DNA from 2 places in the Fictibacillus sp. EA-CB0309 genome. Region 2 is predicted to be linked to the other one. Evidence: a T-box and tRNA genes for the amino acid it is inferred to sense, from the RefSeq annotation. Region 2 holds a T-box; the other holds one or more tRNA genes.
The links. The T-box of region 2 lies ahead of trpS (tryptophan--tRNA ligase). A T-box ahead of a tRNA ligase gene usually reads a tRNA of that ligase, here a tRNA-Trp.
Positions count from the first base shown of each region.

Region 1: it encodes a tRNA-Trp, which carries the amino acid that the T-box ahead of trpS (tryptophan--tRNA ligase) is inferred to sense. The anticodon was not compared.

Region 1 is NZ_CP169271.1:3,635,419-3,643,265, reverse strand. Features, by position in the region: rRNA gene ACEWFH_RS20495 (23S ribosomal RNA) at 1-1,977, shown strand, start outside; rRNA gene rrf (5S ribosomal RNA) at 2,042-2,156, shown strand; tRNA gene ACEWFH_RS20485 (tRNA-Asn) at 2,166-2,240, shown strand; tRNA gene ACEWFH_RS20480 (tRNA-Ser) at 2,245-2,336, shown strand; tRNA gene ACEWFH_RS20475 (tRNA-Glu) at 2,363-2,437, shown strand; tRNA gene ACEWFH_RS20470 (tRNA-Val) at 2,465-2,540, shown strand; tRNA gene ACEWFH_RS20465 (tRNA-Met) at 2,568-2,644, shown strand; tRNA gene ACEWFH_RS20460 (tRNA-Asp) at 2,650-2,725, shown strand; tRNA gene ACEWFH_RS20455 (tRNA-Phe) at 2,771-2,846, shown strand; tRNA gene ACEWFH_RS20450 (tRNA-Thr) at 2,854-2,929, shown strand; tRNA gene ACEWFH_RS20445 (tRNA-Tyr) at 3,012-3,096, shown strand; tRNA gene ACEWFH_RS20440 (tRNA-Trp) at 3,112-3,185, shown strand; tRNA gene ACEWFH_RS20435 (tRNA-His) at 3,201-3,276, shown strand; tRNA gene ACEWFH_RS20430 (tRNA-Gln) at 3,286-3,360, shown strand; tRNA gene ACEWFH_RS20425 (tRNA-Gly) at 3,420-3,494, shown strand; tRNA gene ACEWFH_RS20420 (tRNA-Cys) at 3,508-3,582, shown strand; tRNA gene ACEWFH_RS20415 (tRNA-Leu) at 3,605-3,689, shown strand; partial or broken gene ACEWFH_RS20410 (ATP-dependent helicase) at 3,833-6,035, shown strand; gene ACEWFH_RS20405 (YhgE/Pip family protein) at 6,299-7,847, shown strand, end outside.
Region 2 is NZ_CP169271.1:2,569,142-2,576,988, forward strand. Features, by position in the region: gene ACEWFH_RS14315 (ABC transporter ATP-binding protein) at 1-639, opposite strand, end outside; gene opp3C (oligopeptide ABC transporter permease) at 655-1,677, opposite strand; partial or broken gene opp3b (oligopeptide ABC transporter permease) at 1,677-2,604, opposite strand; gene ACEWFH_RS14330 (peptide ABC transporter substrate-binding protein) at 2,842-4,521, opposite strand; gene ACEWFH_RS14335 (DUF3899 domain-containing protein) at 4,951-5,322, shown strand; T-box leader at 5,350-5,598, shown strand; gene trpS (tryptophan--tRNA ligase) at 5,656-6,645, shown strand; partial or broken gene ACEWFH_RS14345 (DUF3603 family protein) at 7,065-7,810, opposite strand.

The sequences.
Region 1 (7,847 bases), 1.1 Mb from region 2:
CGAATGCCAGAGAATTATCCGCGGGAGTCAGACTGCGAGTGATAAGATCCGTAGTCAAAAGGGAAACAGCCCAGACCATCAGCTAAGGTCCCAAAGTATACGTTAAGTGGCAAAGGATGTGGAGTTGCCCAGACAACCAGGATGTTGGCTTAGAAGCAGCCACCATTTAAAGAGTGCGTAATAGCTCACTGGTCGAGTGACTCTGCGCCGAAAATGTAACGGGGCTAAACGTATCACCGAAGCTATGGCTTGTACCGTATGGTACAGGGGTAGGGGAGCGTTCGAAGTGCAGCGAAGTCAGACCGGAAGGACTGGTGGAGCGCTTTGAAGTGAGAATGCCGGTATGAGTAGCGAAAGACAAGTGAGAATCTTGTCCATCGAAAGCCTAAGGTTTCCTGAGGAAGGCTCGTCCGCTCAGGGTTAGTCGGGGCCTAAGCCGAGGCTGAAAAGCGTAGGCGATGGATAACAGGTTGATATTCCTGTACCACCTCCTTTCCGTTTGAACAATGGGGGGACGCAGTAAGGTAGGGTGAGCGCACTGATGGAATAGTGCGTCTAAGCAGTTAGGCTGTTGGGTAGGCAAATCCGCCCAACGTGAAGGCTGAGCTGTGATGGCGAGGGAAATTTTAGTACCGAAGTCCCTGATCCTACACTGCCAAGAAAAGCCTCTAGTGAGGAAAGAGGTGCCCGTACCGCAAACCGACACAGGTAGGCGAGGAGAGAATCCTAAGATGATCGGGAGAACTCTCGTTAAGGAACTCGGCAAAATGACCCCGTAACTTCGGGAGAAGGGGTGCTCTGATAGGGTTTGTCGCCCGAGAGAGCCGCAGTGAATAGATCCAAGCGACTGTTTAGCAAAAACACAGGTCTCTGCGAAACCGCAAGGTGAAGTATAGGGGCTGACACCTGCCCGGTGCTGGAAGGTTAAGAGGAGGGGTTATCCCTTACGGGAGAAGCTCTGAATTGAAGCCCCAGTAAACGGCGGCCGTAACTATAACGGTCCTAAGGTAGCGAAATTCCTTGTCGGGTAAGTTCCGACCCGCACGAAAGGTGTAACGACTTGGATACTGTCTCAACGAGAGACCCGGTGAAATTATAGTACCTGTGAAGATGCAGGTTACCCGCGACAGGACGGAAAGACCCCATGGAGCTTTACTGCAGCTTGATATTGGATTTTGGTACAGCTTGTACAGGATAGGTAGGAGCCTGAGAAGCCGGAGCGCCAGCTTCGGTGGAGGCGTCGGTGGGATACTACCCTGGCTGTATTGAAATTCTAACCTTGAACCGTGATCCGGTTCGGAGACAGTGTCAGGCGGGCAGTTTGACTGGGGCGGTCGCCTCCTAAACAGTAACGGAGGCGCCCAAAGGTTCCCTCAGAATGGTTGGAAATCATTCGCAGAGTGTAAAGGCACAAGGGAGCTTGACTGCGAGACCTACAAGTCGAGCAGGGACGAAAGTCGGGCTTAGTGATCCGGTGGTTCCGCATGGAAGGGCCATCGCTCAACGGATAAAAGCTACCCTGGGGATAACAGGCTTATCTCCCCCAAGAGTCCACATCGACGGGGAGGTTTGGCACCTCGATGTCGGCTCATCGCATCCTGGGGCTGAAGTAGGTCCCAAGGGTTGGGCTGTTCGCCCATTAAAGCGGTACGCGAGCTGGGTTCAGAACGTCGTGAGACAGTTCGGTCCCTATCCGTCGCGGGCGCAGGAAATTTGAGAGGAGCTGTCCTTAGTACGAGAGGACCGGGATGGACACACCGCTGGTGTACCAGTTGTTCCGCCAGGGGCATAGCTGGGTAGCTACGTGTGGACGGGATAAGTGCTGAAAGCATCTAAGCATGAAGCCCCCTCAAGATGAGATTTCCCATCACGTTAAGTGAGTAAGACCCCTTAGAGATGATGAGGTTGATAGGTCTGGTGTGGAAGCGTGGTGACACGTGGAGCTGACAGATACTAATCGGTCGAGGGCTTATCCTTAAAAAGCATAACGTTTGGAAACGTCGTATCTAGTTTTGAGAGAACATACTCTCAATATAATTGGTTCAGTGATGATGGCGAAGAGGTCACACCCGTTCCCATACCGAACACGGAAGTTAAGCTCTTCAGCGCCGATGGTAGTTGGGGGTCTCCCCTGTTAGAGTAGGACGTCGCTGAGCCATACATATTCCACAGTAGCTCAGTGGTAGAGCTATCGGCTGTTAACCGATCGGTCGTAGGTTCGAGTCCTACCTGTGGAGCCATATTGGAGAGCTGTCCGAGAGGTCGAAGGAGCACGATTGGAAATCGTGTATACGGTCAACCCCGTATCAAGGGTTCGAATCCCTTGCTCTCCGCCAGATACATACTCTCTAGCTCAAACTATGGCCCGTTGGTCAAGCGGTTAAGACACCGCCCTTTCACGGCGGTAACACGGGTTCGAATCCCGTACGGGTCACCACTTTTATACATAACCAACTTAAAATATGGAGGATTAGCTCAGCTGGGAGAGCACCTGCCTTACAAGCAGGGGGTCGGCGGTTCGAACCCGTCATCCTCCACCATAAACTTTTATATCATATTTATATCATCGCGGGGTGGAGCAGTCTGGTAGCTCGTCGGGCTCATAACCCGAAGGTCGCAGGTTCAAATCCTGTCCCCGCAACCAATATTGGACTCGTGGTGTAGTGGTTAACATGCCTGCCTGTCACGCAGGAGATCGCCGGTTCGACCCCGGTCGGGTCCGCCATTTTTATTTAAACGGTGGTTATACAACACCAAGAATTTAATTCTTGGCTCGATAGCTCAGTCGGTAGAGCAGAGGACTGAAAATCCTCGTGTCGGCGGTTCGATTCCGTCTCGAGCCACCATTTTTTTGCCGGTTTAGCTCAATTGGTAGAGCAACTGACTTGTAATCAGTAGGTTGGGGGTTCAAGTCCTCTAGCCGGCACCAGTTTTTTCTTCCTTAAATGGAATAAAAAACTTATTGAAATACAGGGTGTTTATGTTTTATAATAAAACCTGTCTTCATTTGTGGAGGGGTAGCGAAGTGGCTAAACGCGGCGGACTGTAAATCCGCTCCCTCCGGGTTCGGCGGTTCGAATCCGTCCCCCTCCACCATCTTATTTTCCTTATAGGGGCATAGTTTAAAGGTAGAACGAAGGTCTCCAAAACCTTTGGTGTGGGTTCGATTCCTACTGCCCCTGCCAAATTTTAATACTGTGGCGGTCGTGGCGAAGTGGTTAACGCATCGGATTGTGGTTCCGACATTCGGGGGTTCGATTCCCCTCGTCCGCCCCATTTAACTATTGGGCTATAGCCAAGCGGTAAGGCAACGGACTTTGACTCCGTCATGCGTTGGTTCGAATCCAGCTAGCCCAGCCATTTTTATTTTTATGACATATGATGATTTTAACAACATATTATAAGTTAATTAAATGCTTGCGGAAGTAGTTCAGTGGTAGAATACAACCTTGCCAAGGTTGGGGTCGCGGGTTCGAATCCCGTCTTCCGCTCCATTTTTTATATTCTGGCGGCATAGCCAAGTGGTAAGGCACGGGTCTGCAAAACCCTTATCCCCCGGTTCGAATCCGGGTGCCGCCTCCATTCCAATTCAAAAGATTTACATGCCGGTGTGGCGGAATTGGCAGACGCGCACGACTCAAAATCGTGTTCCTTCTGGAGTGTCGGTTCGACCCCGACCACCGGTACCATTTTACTTAACTTAACATTTAAACTTAAAACTTCTCACGTTTGTGGGGAGTTTTTTTATTTTGATGTTATTTTGCTTAAAGGCAAATATTGTACACTAATAGAAGATAACAAGATTCATTTTCATCAAAGGGGGTACTGAATAATGGAAGATTTCTTCATTAAAATGAAAAAGGATTTAGGCATCGCTTTAAATGATGTTCAAAAAAAGCGGTTCTGCAGACTGAAGGACCTCTTCTATTGCTCGCATCACCAGGGTCAGGGAAAACAACCACGATCATCATGCGGATCGGTTATTTAATTAAGCAAAAAGGTATAAATCCATCTCGTATAAAGGCTGTTACATTTAGTAAAGCCTCAGCAAATGATATGAAAGCACGGTTCATGAGATTTTATCCTGATCTTCCGCCTGTCGATTTTTCTACTATACATAGCTTTGCCTTTGAAGTAGTTAGGAATTATTACAGAGGGACGGGGACATCTTTTCGAATTATTGAAGGGGAGCAAGAGTTAGGTGAGAATGCAGCGTCCGTTGAAAACGTTCCGTTAAATAAGAAGCTTATATTGAGAAATTTATTTAAGTCAATAGTAGGTGAGAACATAACTGAGGACCAAATGGAGGAGCTTGCAACCTATATCAGTTACATTAAAAATAAAATGCTACCTAGAGAACAGTGGTCCACCGTATCATGTGATGTACCGAAAGCGGAACAAATTATTATGGAATACGAAGAATTTAAACGTTTGGATCAAAATCAAATTTTATTGGATTTTGATGATATGCTTACAATTGGTAATGAGGTACTAGAAAACAATCAAAACTTGCTGATTCTGTATCAGCAAAGATACGATTATGTTTTAACGGATGAAAGTCAGGATACTTCACTAGTCCAGCATTCGATTATAGAAAAATTGGTTTCTATCCATAAAAATATATGTGTTGTGGCCGATGATGATCAATCGATCTATAGCTGGAGAGGTGCTGAGCCTTCTTATTTACTTGAATTTAAGAAGGTGTATCCAGAAGTGGTTATACTTTTTATGGAGCAGAACTATCGCTCAACTCAGGACATCGTGAATGTTTCTAACCAGTTGATTAAACGAAATAAAAATAGATACGAAAAGAATATGTTTACAGAGAATCCACCGTTTGAGCCTATTGAAATAAGGAATCTTATCAATTTTAAGGAACAATCTAAATACTTGGTAAAGGAACTTAAAGATGAAGGTCAACTAATGGAAGTAGCCATTTTATACCGTAACAATTCCTCATCTATTGGATTAATGAATGATTTTGATCGTGCAGGAATTCCTTTTATATGAAGGATGCTGACAATCGCTTTTTTTCACACTGGGTCGTTCAAGATATATTGAATTTTATGCGGATGGCTTTTACAGATAAGAGGCCAGATATTTTAGAAAAAATTCATTTAAAATTTAACGGTTATATTAGTAAGCAGCAGATGAGTGCTTTAAAACAATTGAATAACAGCGATTCTGTATTTGATAATTTACTGAAACATGTAAAATTACAGGAATACCAGGTCAAACTTTTGGAATCAAGTAAAAAAACATTTAAAGAAATGAAAGAGATGGAGCCTCTCCTGGCTATTCGTGTCATAAGGGATCAATTAGGTTACGAGAAGGCACTTGAGAAGATAAGTAAGAGTCTTGGGTTCCGTATTGATTACTTGATTGGTATTTTAAATACGCTTGAAGAGATTGCATCAGACCTTAAGAATCTTGAGGATTTTGCAAAAAGATTAAAGCATTTGGAAGCTGTTCTAAAAACAGCAAAAAAGAAAAAAGGTCAAAATGCCGTAACGCTATCTACTTTTCATAGCTCAAAGGGTCTTGAATTCGAGAAAGTATATATGATCGATTTAGTAGATGGAGTTATTCCTTCAAGTGAAGATCAATCTGACAGCAAACTAATGGAGGAATCTACTCGTCTTTTTTATGTAGGAATGACCCGTGCAAAGAAACAATTGAAACTTCTTACTTATAGTTATAGTGACGGAAAGAAGACAGAAGAGTCCCTATTTGTTGCAGACGTTAGGAATATCATTAATCCTCCAGATCAAACTTCATCCATCGAATCTGTTGGTTCAAGTAATCGAGAAAAAGTTAGGAATGAAAAAAGATAAATGGAGTTCCGTACAATCCTAATGCAATTCGAGAAAAGGAGCATTGCATGCTGGTCAATTCGTTGTACATAGGGTATTTGGAACTGGTGAAATTATGAATGTGAATGAAGAGTTGATTCATATGAAATTTTCATCCAAAGAAAAAAGCTATCTATTAAAACATGTCTGGAAATGGGATTATTAGAGCCTGTTATTAAATAAAATTAGTGAAGCGGACACTATCTTCTGTGGTGTTCGTTTTTATTTTATACAATATAGGCCGAAATCCCTTAAATATTTTAATATTTTACAATTTTCTGATTAATAAGAAGGATTTATCCTTGTTTATCCGAATTATACATTTTAGTAGAAGTGAATACTTATTCACTTTTATCAATGTTCTTATTTTGTATAAACGGGGGTAAAGGGATGAGTGTCTTTCGCTTATTTATGGTTGAAATGGTAAAGCTGGCAGCAAAAAAGGGGTGCTGATTTCAGTTATTGCAGCGTTGCTCGTACCGGTCGTGTATGGTGGTATTCTTCTATCACCGACATGGGGGCCGTACGACAATTTGTCGAACTTGCCTGTTGCGGTGGTAAACAAGGACAAGGGAGCTATGTCCGGGGAAGAACCAATCAATGTAGGGCAGGATTTGGTAGCAGATTTAAAGAAGGGTCAGGATCTCGGATGGGACTTTGTTAGCTCGGCTGAAGCTAAAAAAGGTCTTGATAGCCTGAAGTACTACATGGTTATTGAGATTCCTGAAGACTTCTCACAAAGAGTCACAACGGTTTTAGAAGAGAATCCGCAAAAACTCGAATTGACTTATATTCAAAATGAAGGCTTAAACTTCATGGCGGCACAAGTAACGAGAAGTGCTTCGGAAAAGTTAAGAGAGAAACTTGGGGATAAGATTACTGAGAAGTATGCGAACAATATGTTTGCAAGTCTTGGCGACGTTTCTGAAGGATTTCAAAAAGCAGCAGACGGATCAGACAAACTAAATACGGGTATGACTGATCTTCATGATGGAACGAGCCAACTTTTGGAATCGCTTACAAATAAAGCGGCCGATATTTCAAAGTTAGCAAATGGTGCTAAAGAACTTCAAAACGGTACAGGTCAAATGGTAAATTCATTAGCAGCAAAACAGCCTGATATCAGTAAACTAGCAGATGGTTCACAAAAATTGAGTGCTGGTACGAATGAATTGCTGCAATCACTTCAATCCAAATCAGGCGATATTTCCAAGTTAGCTGCTGGTTCTGCAGCAGCGAATGAAGGTACTGGATTGTTATTGCAAGGGTTAAAGGATAAACAATCAGGTATTAGCGATCTTGCAGAAGGAGCCAAGCAGCTGGGAGATCGAATCCCTGAATTAAAACAGGGTACATCTGGAATTCTTACGGGTTTAAAAGGTGTTCAAGGTGCGATAAAGAGTGAAGTAGGTCCTGGAACACAAGCGATTTCAGCCGGAGTGAATACGGTAGTAGATGAATCTAAGCAATTGGGAGCAGGGTTGCAAGTATTATCAGCCGATCTTCAAGCTTTCTTAAAGCAGCATCCAGAACTGCAAAATGATCAAGCTTTTATGAAGATCTATGGAACGAGCCAAGCATTAGCTAAAGAGACTGCTGATCCGGCTAAGGGACAACAGCTGGCTGATCTTCAACAAGGAGCGGCAAAAATTGCTGCAGCCTTTACAGTCAATGAAGTACCTAATCCAAAATCTTTGGCAGACGGGATAAATCAGCTCGTGGCTGGCCAAACGTCAGTAGATAACGGTGTTGCCACATTAAGCCAAAAGGTCCCTCTTCTTCAACAAGGAACGGCTTCTGTTGAAAGCGGCTGGAACACGATGGTCGGTAAGGTTGGAGAGCTGCATGCAGGCACATCTCAAATTGCAGCAGGAAATCAATCCGTTAATATGGGATGGACCACTTTAACGAATGGTGCTACTCAATTAAATGCAGGAGCTACTCAAATCTCAGCGGGGAACTCTTCTGTTGAAAAAGGCTGGCGTGATCTGACTG
Region 2 (7,847 bases):
CGTAATTAGGATAATTGCAGTTCCAGTTTTATCTTGAAGGTCACGCATTAAGTCCAAGATCTGAGCTTGAATTGTAACATCAAGTGCTGTTGTCGGCTCATCTGCAATTAATACTTTAGGATTACATGCTAGTGCAATTGCGATAACAACACGCTGACGCATACCACCTGAGAATTGGTGAGGATATTCTTCAACACGAAGTTCAGGGTTTGGTATTCCTACAAGTTTTAATAGATTGATGGAACGTTCTTTTGCTTCACTTTTACTCATGTTCTGGTGCTTACGCAAGCCTTCCATGATCTGCTTGCCGATTGTCATAGTTGGATTCAATGAAGTCATCGGATCTTGGAAGATCATAGAAATTTCAGCACCGCGAATTTTTTCCATCTCACGTTCAGTTGCTTTAGCTAGATCTTTTCCTTGAAAGCGAATAGCGCCTTCCTTTATTGATCCAATTTTATTTGGCAGCAATCTCATTACTGCTTTAGAAGTAACAGATTTACCTGATCCTGACTCACCTACAATTGCAAGTGATTCACCTTTTTCTAGTGTAAAGCTAACACCGCGAACGGCCTTAACTTCTCCCCCATACGTCTGGAAGGAGACATGTAGGTTATCTAATTCTAATAATTTTTCCATTGATTAATCTCCTTCCTATCTTCTCATTTTTGGATCAAGTGCATCACGTAATCCATCCCCTAGTAAGTTAAAGCTGATCATTAGAATACACATGATCATTGCTGGATAGATAGCTAAATGCGGATAAATTCTCAATGATCTAAAACCATCTGAGATTAATGCTCCAAGTGAAGCTGTCGGTGGCTGGATACCAAGTCCGATAAAGCTTAGAAACGCCTCAAAGAAAATAGCTCCTGGGATTGTAAAAGTACTTGTAATAATAATTGCACCTAATGTATTAGGCAGCAGATGCTTTGTAATTAATCTTCCATTCGTTGATCCAAGCGTTTTGGATGCTAAAACAAATTCGCGATCTTTTAAAGATAGAATCTGTGCACGAACAATTCGAGACATCCCTATCCATCCAGTAATAACTAATGCGAGTGTTATAGAGAGTATACCTGGATCTAAAATAATAATGAACAAGATGATTACTACCAGATTTGGAATACCATATAAAACCTCTACGATACGCTGCATCACATTATCTACTCTTCCGCCATAAAATGCGGATATTCCTCCGTATGCTACACCAACGATTAAATCAATTGTTGCTGCAAGGAATGCGATATATAAAGAAATTTGTGTACCTTTCCATACACGCACCCATTGGTCTCGTCCAAGAGGGTCTGTACCAAACCAGAAGTTTTGGTCCTTTGGCACATTTTTCATTTCATATTGATTGACGCCACGAATGTCAACACCGTCTACTCCTAAGAAACCGATTTTTTCTAATCCAGGAATCTTAGGCGGCAAATTTGCACGCATTAACTCTTGATCATCTATACCATATTTGCTAAATGTAGGAGCTATTAATGAAAAGGCAATGATAAATACAATTGCAAATAAACCAAGCATTGCGGCTTTATTTTTTCTTAGTCTTCTAAACGCATCCTGCCAAAAACTTAAGCTTGGCTTTGTAATTTCTTCACTCTTTCCTGTACCTAGTTGTGCAGGACGAAATAAATCAGGTGTTAGTTTTCGTTCTGACATACTCATTATGATTTACCTCCTGCAACACGAATACGAGGATCGATGACGCCATAAAGGATATCTACTACTAAAATAATGACGATTAGTAGGAAACTATAGAATAATGTTGTACCCATAATTACCGGATAATCATTTAGGTTAATACTCTTTACGAACTGTTCACCAAGACCAGGTATCGCGAAGATGTTTTCAATAACTAAAGTTCCTGTGATAAGTCCAATAGATAAAGGACCAAGTATTGTAATGATAGGAATCATGCTGTTACGGACACAGTGTTTCAAAATTACTGCATTTTTGCTTATACCTTTAGATCTTGCCATCAAAATATAGTCTGTTCCTAATACCTCAAGCATTTCAGTACGCATAAAACGAGCCACTGTTGCAATAACTCCTACGGATAGAGAGAATGCTGGCATGATGTGATACTCTGGACCATTCCAAAAGCTACTGGAAGCCATCCTAACTTAACACCAACGTAATATTGCAAAAGTCCTGCAAAAACGAAGGAAGGTATAGCAATACCGAATACAGCCACGACCATAGCCCCATAATCCACAAGTGAATTATGCTTTAGAGCTGCTGCTATCCCTAGTATTAAACCAATCACTGTACCAAAAAGAAGTGCTTCCATTCCTACAGTAGCCGATGGTCCGATACCGTTCGCGATCATAGAATTAACGGTACGTCCATCAAATTGGAACGTATATCCTAAATCACCCTGTGCCAATTTCCTAGATAATTGATGTATTGAACAGGCACCGGGTCATTTAACCCGTATTTTTCATTAAGTGCAAAGCGCTGGGACTCAGTTAACTTCTCTTGATTGTTAAAAGGAGAACCAGGTAATAATTTCATTAAAAAGAATGTAAGTGTTGCTATGATCAGCAGTGTTAACAACATCGCAAACACACGCTTAGTTATATAACGCAACATTACACACACCTCCCCCAAATGTCTCAAACTTAATGTTCTGAAATCTTTCTGTAATATCTATCTTAAGGGACAAAATATTTTATATCAATAGAAAATATTCTTTTTCGACATTTTCTGATATCTTTTTTTAAATCTTCATAGAAATTATATTACTGTTTTACAGGCAAAAAAGAGAGTACATGTCAGGAATACATGTACTCTCCTGAGAAAAACTATATACTATTTTTCAATAGAATATTATTGTTTTCCTTCAATGTAAGCCCACTTGTAAGAAACATCAGCTCCGAATAAGTGATGAGCTAAACCTTTAACATAAGGCTTTTGAAGGCCAGTTACACCACGTTGGTAAAGTGGAGAGATTGCTTGATCTTCGAATAATACTTTCTCAGCTTCAAGCATTGTTTCCCAACGCTTCTTCTCATCAGTTTCTTTCTTAGCGCTTTCAATTAGCTTGTCATACTCAGGGTTAGAGTAAGCCATTTGGTTATGCGGTCCATCTGTAATAAACATGTCGAGGAACGTCATAGGATCTTGATAGTCAGGACCCCAACCAGCATATGAGAAGTCATACTCACCTTTAGACTCAAGTTCAAGCTTTTGCTTAAATGGTTGTGCTTTAATAGTAACTTTGATTCCAGGTAGGTTCTTTTCAAGTTGGTTCTTGAAGAACTCACCCATTTTCTTAGCGCCATCAGAATCATAGTTCAATAGTTGAAGTTCTACAGAATCTTTACCAAGTTCTTTTAGACCAGCAGCCCAAAGTTCTTTAGCTTTTTCAAGGTTATACTCACCAAAGTTACCATTTGTTTTACGGTAGTCTTCACCGTCTGGACCAGGCGTGAAATCACCAGGTACTAGGTAGTATGCAGGTGTAGAACCGTTGTTAAGAAGTACGTCTACCATAGATTGCTTGTCATAAGCCATGTCGATTGCTTTACGGATGTTAGCGTTCTTAAGAGCTTCTGATTTTTGGTTTAAACGTAAGAAGAATACTGAAGATTCTCCACGAGTATAAAGATCTTCATGATCTTTGTACTGATCAACAAATTCCATGCTTAGACCAGTGATATCTGTTTGACCAGTTTCATAAAGGTTAACGCTTGTTGCAACGTCTTTAACGATTTTAACGTTAATTTCGTCTAATTTTACGTTATCTTTATCCCAGTAGTTATCGTTTTTCTTGTATTGCCATCCTTCGTTGTGTTTCCACTCGTTTAGTACGAAAGGACCGTTGTATAATAGAGTGTTAGCTTCTAAAGCGTACTTGTCGCTTTGAGATTTAACAAACTCTTCTTTTTGCGGATAGAAAGTTGCGAATCCAGTAAGTCCTAAGAAATAAGGAGCTGGAGCTTCAAGAGTTACTTCAAGAGTTGTGTCGTCAACAGCCTTAACACCTAGCTCTTCTACTTTACCGAATAATGGGTCACCATCAGTTTGAATCGCGTTAGCGTTCTTTACAGGTCCCATGATGTAAGCATACTCAGAAAGTGTATCTGGATGTAATGCTTTTTGCCAAGAGTATACGAAATCTTTCGCTACTACTTGAGATCCATCGCTCCATTTAGCGTTTGGATTTAACTTGAATGTGTAAACAGTTCCATCTTCGTTAACTGTGTGACTTTCAGCAACACCTGGAGTCGGCTTGTTGTCTTTATCAAGACGGTACAAACCTTCCATAACGTTGTTCAATACTTCGAAAGAAACAGAGTCTGTTGCTTGTGAAGAATCCATTGAAGGAATTTCTTCCCCATCAAGGATGTTAAGTACTTGCGGCTCACTTGGTGCAGCTGCTTTTGGATCATCTTTGTCTTTGTCCTTACCGTCGCCAGCATTTTTGTCTCCGCCACTACAAGCAGCTAAGAACATGCTCAATGCTAGAACCAAAGTAAGTAGTAATGACCATTTTGACTTCTTCATGTGTTGACCTCCCTTTTTATCCTGTTAATTTGTTAGCAGATAAAAGCATCAAGAATTATCAGATATTTTCATCTACAAGTTCGATTATACAAGTTTTCAAACAATTGTGCATTTATTTTTTTTAAGAGTTTTACAAAAAGCCCATTATATTTACTTTTCCTTAACAAAAAATAGGTACAAAGACTCATTCCTGGAGGGTGATTATTTTCTGATAATTCTACAATTTTTACCAAAATTATGTGTAAACTAGCATGAATATTACATTCTCGATTTTTTGTGATGATAGAACATGAGTTAAATGAGAAGATAATTCGTCAATTTTATATTTCATTTGTTACAATGGGAGTATAGTCTGACGGTATAATGCAAATTATGTGGTACATTTTTAAATGTTTATGGTGTAATTTTTACTAGATGGAGGCAAGATTGATGAACGTAACTTTAAGAAGGATTCTGATTATATCAGCATTCCCTATCTTTATAGCATTAGGAGCTGCTTTATTCTCTACCGGACCTTTTACCCTTGAAAAATACATAAACACGCTTTTTTATTTTTCAATCTCGATCGCACTTATTGGGATCGCATTATATGTAGTGAAAGGTGGTTTTTTTGATTTCTTTACATATAGTGTCAAAAGAGTTTCTAAAGTTCTTTCAAGAGCCCCAGAAATTGATGAACAAATTTCTTTTAAAACGAACTTTCATTTGTCAGAGCGTGTAAATGTTTCATATATGCAAGCGTTTCTTTACAGCAGCCTTATGTTGACTTTACTTTCAGTTGCCGTTGCATATCTTTTATAATTTGTGTATACTACTAAAAAATAAATGATACATGCGATGATAAAGAAGAGTACATGGTGTGATACTTTCAGAGAGTCTGTGGTTGGTGCAAACAGGCAGTGGATCATGATGGAATGGGCTTTTGAGCATTCTGACCGAACCTTATAAGTAGGCTCAGACGTGTAGATGTCCGCACGATATAAATGGACAGCGTATCGGATATTCCTGTACGTTTTGAGTGATTTTCATTATATTTGAGAATTATAAGGGTGGCACCGCGGTCCATTCGTCCCTTGCATAAGGCGACGAGTGGGCCTTTTTATATTGATTTTAAAAATAAAGGAGAGATGAATCATGTCTGTAATCTTTTCAGGCATACAGCCGAGTGGAAATTTAACAATCGGTAACTATATTGGAGCTATGAGACATTTTGTCGAGCTTCAACATGAACATGAATGCTACTTTTGCGTAGTAAATCAGCACGCGATTACGGTAGCACAAGATCCAGTTGCTCTAAAAAAGAACAGCAGAAATTTAGCGGCCCTTTACTTAGCAGCTGGAATTGATCCTGATAAGTCCACAATATTCATTCAATCAGATGTTCCAGCGCACACGAAAATGGGATGGATGCTTCAGTGTGTAACGTACATCGGAGAATTAGAGCGTATGACACAGTTTAAGGACAAATCTACAGGTAAAGAAGCTGTTTCTGCAGGATTGTTAACATATCCCCCACTGATGGCAGCAGATATTCTTCTTTACAATACTGGAATCGTGCCTGTAGGAGATGATCAGAAGCAGCATCTTGAACTTACGCGGGATATTGCAGAGCGCTTTAATAAGAAGTACCGCGATATTTTTGTAATCCCAGAGCCAAGAATCGCTTCTGAAGGGGCTAGAATCATGTCCCTTGTTGATCCAGAGAAAAAGATGAGTAAGTCAGATCCGAATCAAAATTCGTTTATCTCTATGCTCGATGATGAATCTGTGATTTTAAAGAAAATTAAGCGTGCTACAACGGATTCAGATGGTGTAGTTGCTTATGATAAAGAAAACAAACCGGGAATTTCTAATTTGCTGACGATCTATTCTCAACTAACTGGAGAAAGTATTTCTTCACTTGTTGAAAAATACGAAGGCAAAGGATATGGAGACTTTAAACAAGGTGTTGCAAAAGCTGTAATCAATGCGCTAAAACCGATTCAAGAACGTTACAAAGAATATGTTGAGTCTTCTGAATTAGATGACATTCTTGATAAAGGTGCCGAGAAAGCAAACTTTGTAGCGAATAAGACGTTGAATAAAGCGGAACGTGCGATGGGGTTAGCTCGTAAAAGAATTTAATAGCTGATTCTGAGTTTTTTATTTTCCTAATTACCAAAAGCCAATGGGGCAGATCATTTTGATTCTCCACTGGCTTTTTTTAGATTTTTTGTTGGACAGCGCTCATAAACTTCGGGAATCGCTCATAAACTTCGGGAATCGCTCATAAACTTCGGGAATCGCTCATAAACTTCGGGAATCGCTCATAAACTTCGGGAATCGCTCATAAACTTCGGGAATCGCTCATAAACTTCGGGAATCGCTCATAAACTTCGGGAATCGCTCATAAACTTCGGGAATCGCTCGTTCAGCGAGCATAAATGCCGCTGAACGAGCGCAAATCATCCTGAACAATTAAATGAACTGTTCGCCAGCAGAACCTACTCACCAAAAACCATAAAAAGCTGACTCCCACATGGAGCCAGCTTCTTTAAGTTCTATTAATTCACTTGAGTTCCGTTTTCAAGTTCCCATATCTTTTCGAAATAAGGTTGTCCTTTTACTAACCGTTCACACATATCCATATGCTTCTTGGACCAACCGCTTTTTAATTCACAATACAGTGCGTCCCATGCTTCGTCAAAATCCATTCTCTGAATTCTTCCGTATTGCTCAGGCATCCACTCTGTGCACCAATATCTCATCTCAGCAACATTTTTTGTCGAATGCAGTTGATCTAGTGTCATAAGAGAAGCTGCTTTAACTGTCTTTCTTTACGCGTTAATCCCCTCATGCTGTCAGGGTTTGGAGAAAGAATGTGATATTCCTTGCTCATCTGCTTTTCACTAAACGTATATACCGTTGTTTCTGTCTGCTCTGCCATTTCGAAGACTAGCTGTTCTTGTCGTGGGATGAGTCTGCTCTTACGGATTGGTATTCTATATCCCATTGTATCAACGATGAGAGATTTCTTTTCATCCGTAATAATAAAGCAGTGTTCTAGCTGTACGCGCTGGTTGTTCTTTCTGACATAAGCTTTCTGATGTACTTCTTCAAGAAGTGCATCTGGAAGGTCATTTAAGTCATTTTCAATGTAGTGAAAGAGTGTGGATTCTATTTTAATAATGGGTACTTGGTCCAACAACTCAATGTAGTCGTCTTTTCGCCATTCATGGAACTCACAAACGTTATAGCCATTCTCTTCTCCTTCAAACCAGTTGACCCAAACATCACGTAAGTATAACATCTGTACCCCTCACTTTTTTACCGATTTGTATTTAAAA